Regions from separate parts of the Peribacillus sp. YIM B13477 genome, predicted to be linked through region 2. Evidence: riboswitches for the same ligand, from Rfam matches in the RefSeq annotation. Region 2 holds a riboswitch; the other holds the start of a gene.
What was found. A riboswitch is a leader RNA that binds a small molecule or an ion and turns the genes downstream of it on or off. The one in region 2 is predicted to bind cobalamin.
Positions count from the first base shown of each region.

Region 1: another riboswitch for cobalamin. It lies ahead of ACFX4H_RS10120 (ribonucleoside-diphosphate reductase subunit alpha); the one in region 2 lies ahead of ACFX4H_RS16860 ((2Fe-2S) ferredoxin domain-containing protein).

Region 1 is NZ_JBHZPD010000002.1:700,230-703,392, forward strand. Features, by position in the region: gene ACFX4H_RS10115 (manganese-dependent inorganic pyrophosphatase) at 44-973, opposite strand; cobalamin riboswitch at 1,267-1,447, shown strand; gene ACFX4H_RS10120 (ribonucleoside-diphosphate reductase subunit alpha) at 1,586-3,163, shown strand, end outside.
Region 2 is NZ_JBHZPD010000005.1:201,026-204,188, reverse strand. Features, by position in the region: gene ACFX4H_RS16870 (energy-coupling factor ABC transporter permease) at 1-501, opposite strand, end outside; gene ACFX4H_RS16865 (hypothetical protein) at 565-693, opposite strand; cobalamin riboswitch at 677-872, opposite strand; cobalamin riboswitch at 1,074-1,263, shown strand; gene ACFX4H_RS16860 ((2Fe-2S) ferredoxin domain-containing protein) at 1,416-1,784, shown strand; gene cobJ (precorrin-3B C(17)-methyltransferase) at 1,799-3,163, shown strand, end outside.

The DNA of each region.
Region 1 (3,163 bases), on a different contig from region 2:
AAAAAGGGTGCCCATGTTTTTAATGAGCAACCCTTTTCCTGTATTATTTGCTGAATACGTCGGTTAAGACCGGCACGATTTGTTTTTTACGCGATACAACGCCTTCCAAGACGGCGATGTTATTGTTTAATGAAACGTCATATGCCTTTTCAACCGCATATGCCGCTTTACCAAGGGCCAAGGCAACGGAATCATTAGTCAGGATATCCGTTACGACGAATAGGAACAAGTCCAATTCCTTCACTGCGATGACCGCTTCAATCGCCGCTTCCAATTCAGCTTGCTTAGCAAGGACTTCGTTCGGGTCAACAGCATTGACCTGTGCTATTTCCACTTTAGCCATTCCCATGGAGAATTCCTTTGCATCGAGAGTGATGAGCTGGGCAATCGTTTTGTCGCTCAAGTCAGCTCCTGCTTTTAACATTTCCAAGCCATATTTTTCTGCGTCGACTCCCGCAATGGCAGCGAGTTCCATTGCTGCTGCAACGTCCTGCTCCGTGCAAGTCGGGGATTTGAACAATAAAGAATCGGAAATGATGGCAGACAGCATAAGACCTGCGATTGCTTTAGGGACTTCAATTCCGTTTTCTTTATAAATTTTATTTAAAATGGTTGCCGTACAGCCAACTGGTTCCGCACGGTAATATAATGGATCGCTTGTTTCAAAGTTAGCGATACGGTGATGGTCGATAACTTCCAACACACGGACTTGGTCAATGTCTTCAGCGCTTTGCTGGCGTTCGTTATGATCGACCAGGATTACGCCATCAGCTTCCCCTGCAACTTTTTCCACAAGACGGGGAGCATCGAATTTGAATTGGTCCAATGCATATTGAGTTTCACCATTCACTTCACCCAGACGAACTGGTTCAGCGTTGATACCTAGCTGTTTTTTAAGATCTGCATAAGCGATTGCTGAACAGATTGTGTCTGTATCCGGGTTTTTATGTCCAAAAACTAATACTTTTTCCAAGATTTTATCCCCTTTTTCATAAATATTTTTTCCGCGAATCCCCTCAGTGCAATAACGGAGAGCCACCTTTACTAGACACTTTATTTTAACACAAAATCCCGTAAAATCAGCGCTTGATTTATCCATTCCCCCATAAAATCTTTCATTCCCCCACCCTCTTCCATCACTTTGTCAATAGATAAGGGTTGGTTTTTTTCAAATATATTAGTTGAATTATCATCGTATATGGCTTACGATAATATAAGCAGAAATACTAGATATTGATTACATAAACAATTCCAATAACTATATATAGAATTTTTATAATCCAAGGTGCCAGTGATGGCTGAAAAGGGAATCCGGTGTAAACCCGGAACTGTCCCCGCAACTGTAAATGTGACGAAATGAGAAAACCACTGTATAGCTCTCTATACGGGAAGGACTCAAAGTAGGATGATCATGAGTCAGGAGACCTGCCTTGAATTTTTCACGTTTCTTATTCTTCGGGGATTGAGATGATGAAACGATAGTATAACGGCTATTTTTTCATGCCTCTTTTATTCTATCGTTTGATCCGCTCAATTCTTTGGGCGGTTTTTTTATTTTAGCGGAAGTTAACAAGGAGGATTATTAATGACTCAAACATATAATGACACAGAAGCGAAATCCATCCAGCTTGAGATGTTATCGAAGGAATTCGAAGGCCGTCTCGATATGGAAAAGTTCAAAAAGCGTTTTACAAAATGGCTTGATCGCAAAAGTGACTCAACCGAAGAGCAGGCATCAAAAAAACTGATTCAGCTCGCTCTTGAAGGCGTGGATATCGATGCTCCGGATTGGACTTTCGTTGCTGCAGCAGAACTGTTGAATACAATGTATAGGGATGCACAAGCCAATCGAGGTTATGAAGGCAAGAGTTATGGTCCATTCTATGAGCTGATCACAGAACTCTCCCAGCTATCGGAAGGTCAGCGTTATCCCATTTATAAACCAGAACTGCTATCTTCATATACAAAAGCGGAAATTGAGGAATTGGGATCGGTGATCGACCCGGAAAAAGATAAATTATTCTCTTACATAGGCATCTACTTATTGAATGACCGTTATCTGGCCCGCCCAAAAAAGGACAAGGTCTTCGAACTGCCGCAAGAACGTTTCATGATCATCGCGATGGAAATCATGCGAATGGAAAAAACGGAGCACCGCCTGCAACTGATAAAAGAAGCATACTGGGCCATGTCCAACCTTTATATGACCGTTGCGACTCCTACACTCTCCAATGCAGGTAAAACACATGGACAGTTAAGCTCCTGCTTTATCGACGCAATTGAAGATTCCATCGACGGAATCTACTTATCAAACTACGATGCGGCAAAAGTATCTAAATTCGGCGGCGGTGTCGGTCTTTACGTCGGTAAGGTTCGCTCGCTTGGTTCCGATATCCGCGGTTTCTCTGGAAACAGTTCCGGCACGACGCCCTGGATTCGACTATTCAACCAGACAGCTGTAAGTGTCGATCAATTGGGTCAACGTAAAGGTGCCATCGCGATTTACTTGGATGCCTGGCATAAAGATATCATGAGCTTCCTCGATTTGAAGACTCAAAACGGCGATGACAGATTAAAAGCACATGATATTTTTACAGGTGTATGCATACCGGATTTATTCATGGAAGCTGTACGCGACAGAAAAGAATGGTATCTTTTCGATCCGCATACCGTTAAGCAAACCCTTGGATTTTCACTTGAAGATCTTTATGACGAAAAGAAAGGCGAAGGAAGCTTCAGGAATCATTATGCACTTGCTGTCGAGGCCGCAGAAAATGGCACGCTTCCAAACTATAGCTTTGAAAAAATCAATGCGATGGACATCATGAAAAGCATCATGATTTCTCAATTAGAAGAAGGCGTACCGTATATGTTCTACCGCGATGAAGTGAATCGGAAGAATCCGAATAAACATAAAGGTATGATTTATTGTTCTAACCTTTGCACGGAGATTGCCCAAAACCTAAGCCCTTCGACGATCACGGATGAATATGAAACAGAAGATGGAGATGTTGTTGTGGTTCGTAAAAGCGGGGATTTCGTTGTCTGCAACCTTTCATCCATTAACTTGCCCCGAGCGGTGGGCAGCGACGTTCTGGAAAGATTGATTCCCATTCAGATCCGTATGCTGGACAATGTCATTGATGTGAATAATCTTCCTGTC
Region 2 (3,163 bases):
CAAGAATACGGCAAGTGAAAAAGACCATCCCAATTTAGTTGCGCCCTTGAAGACAAAGTAAGCAATGAAGGGTCCGCAAACGGCCATGGAGAATGCATTGGCCCCTAATGTCGTCAATCCTCCGTGTGCCAGTAAAACAGCTTGAAATAACAGAACGATGGAGCCGACCACACTCATGGCCAACGGTCCGAATAGTATGGAACCTAAACCAACTCCGGTAGGGTGCGAAGAACTTCCCGTAACGGAAGGAATCTTTAGGGCCGATAATATAAATACAAATGCGCCCGATAGGCCAAGTATCATTTTTGTTTCTGGGTTTTCCCTTACTTTGGACCTAATGGACCGGTAACCCAAGATTAAAAATGGAAGCGTCACGGCCCACCAGAATATAGCCCATTCTATGGGTAAAAAGCCCTCCATGATATGCATGGCCAATGCCCGTTTCGGGACAAAAAGCAGTAAAATGACAAAATAAATAATTTTCCAATTGGTTCTTTTCATTCTTTCTCCTTTCAACACTTTTAATTGTTCTGATCAATCTTGAGAAGAAAAGCGGCGCCCAAACTAAAAAGCACTTCTCTCAAAGGAAAGAAGTGCGTAATGAACAGGAATTTTGCAGCATGAACCAACCATGGGCCATTTTGCCTGATCCGCACGCCCATCCTCGTAGGCTGAAACAGTTTCACGCTTCATGGCAGGTCTCCTGGCTTTGGTTCATCATCCCATTACATCCTTCCCATCTCATTTGACAGTGGATTAAAGTTAACGTAATGGAACTTCCCTTTACAGTGGCGGGACCGCTCCGGATTTTCACCGGCTTCCCTTTTAAGCTGAATTCCGAGAAATTCAACACCATGAAACTTATGTAATTATTTAGAAAATTCTCGTATAGTGTACCATAAAGAAATAATTCCAGCTACACTATCTTTTTTTGGAGGCCGAAATTTGTTGCGAGGAAAGGATTGTAACTGGTTTTACACGTTTAAACTTTTCTAAACAGTCGGAATAAACTATTGAATTTTGACAAAGTTGTTATATGATAGATTAAGTTAGTTGGAAATGTATAATAAAACCAAATATTTCATTTTAAAAGTGCCCTTGTGTGAATAAGCAAGGGATAATAGGGAAATCGGTGAAAATCCGATGCAGCCCCCGCTACTGTAATCGCTGATGAAATTGTCGATAGCCACTGGCATTATGCCGGGAAGGGACAAAGTAAAATGAAGCGTAAGCCAGGAAACCTGCTTTTAAAATTGCATGATACTTTTCGGAGGGAAAGGTAGAAGGACTATGACGATTTTGGGAGGATTTGGCATGCTTGCCTTTGGCTCCTCATTCATATAGTTTTTCTAAAACCTTGACTCTTATGTTAAGGTTTTTTATTTTGCCTTTTCCCTGAACTCAGGAGGAAGAAGATGACTACTTGGAACTTGACGGGTACAAATACGCATCTGTTGATTTGTAATGGGAGCAGCTGCATGAAAAAGGGCGGGGAAGAAGTAACCCAAGCGATTCGCGATGAAATTGCTTCAAAAGGGCTGGATCTGAAAATCCATACAACGAGGACACGCTGTAACGGAAGATGTAAGGATGCCTGCGTTGTGATTGCCTATCCCCAAGGAAACTGGTATCGAGTGGAAACGCCTGATTTCGGTCGGCAGATCGTCAGTAATATCGATGAGGGTGAGTTTGTTCCACAGATGATCTATCAGTACAATGACGGGGAAATGACCCCTAATCCGGATTTTCCTGCTCATACGGGTATTTCAAAGAACAAAGCGTAAAAGGAGATGTCTTAATGAGTACAAACGGTAAATTATTCGTCGTGGGGTTTGGGCCCGGGAATTTTGAACACATTACCAAACGTGCCGTCGAAGCCCTTCAAGAAAGTGACTACATCATTGGTTATAAAACTTATGTTGAACTCATTCAGGGACTGCTAACAGATCAAACGATCATTAGTACGGGGATGACTGAAGAGGTATCACGTGCACAGGAAGCAGTGAAACAAGCGGAGCTGGGAAAGAAAGTGGCGGTGATTTCCAGTGGGGATGCCGGAGTTTACGGAATGGCAGGGTTGGTTTATGAAGTATTGATTGAAAAAGGCTGGAAAGAAGAAACTGGAGTGGGCATTGAAGTCATTCCTGGCATCTCAGCAATCAACTCATGTGCGTCTTTACTTGGGGCGCCCGTCATGCACGATTCGTGTACGATCAGCCTCAGTGATCATTTAACTCCTTGGGAACTGATCGCTAAAAGGGTTGAAGCAGCTGCAATGGCAGACTTTGTCATTGCACTTTATAATCCGCGCAGCGGCAGGCGGACCCGGCAAATTGTTGAAACACAGAAGATTCTCCTTCGCTACCGCTCGCCGGATACACCTGTCGGGTTGGTGAAAAGTGCTTATCGCGATAGGCAGGATATTGTCATAACCAATTTGCAGGATATGTTGAATCACGATATTGGAATGTTGACAACCGTCATTATCGGTAATTCATCCACCTTTTTATATGATGACAAAATCATCACACCAAGAGGCTATCAGAGAAAATATACGCTGAATTCGGAAAAGCAAACATTGAAGCCGCATCAGCGACTGCAAAAAGAAGCGGAACCGTGGGCATTAGATCAAGAAGCCTTAACCGAGTCCGCTGGAGGAGTTGGATTACTTACAAAAGCACCAGAAAAGAAGCCAGCTTCCTTTGAAATGGCAATGGAGGCTCTGTCAAGAGTCAAGGGTCAAGCCGTTAAGCAATCCATTCAGACGATTGTTCAGCAAAAAATGGAGTCGGTATTTGAACTTGCCGTTAGTCCAGGTGTGGCGAATAAACAATTCACTCCCAAACAAATGATGACACTTGCGGAAGTTGTCGGGGAAAAGGGAACGATGGAATATACACCAAATCATAAAATCGTCTTAAAGATCCCGACAATGGATCCGGAAGTCATTACAGGGAAATTGCAATCAGCTAACTTTCTTTTGTCGCCGATTGGGGATGTACTGACATTAAAAGCCTGTGATTTCTGTGATGGTGAAAAAGCGGAATCCATTCCTTATGCGGACGAAATACACCGGGTGCTTGGCGGAATGAGCATGCCCAAGGAACTGAACATCGGTTTTAATGGGTGTGGGATGGCTTGTTATAGTGCTGTGATGGATGAT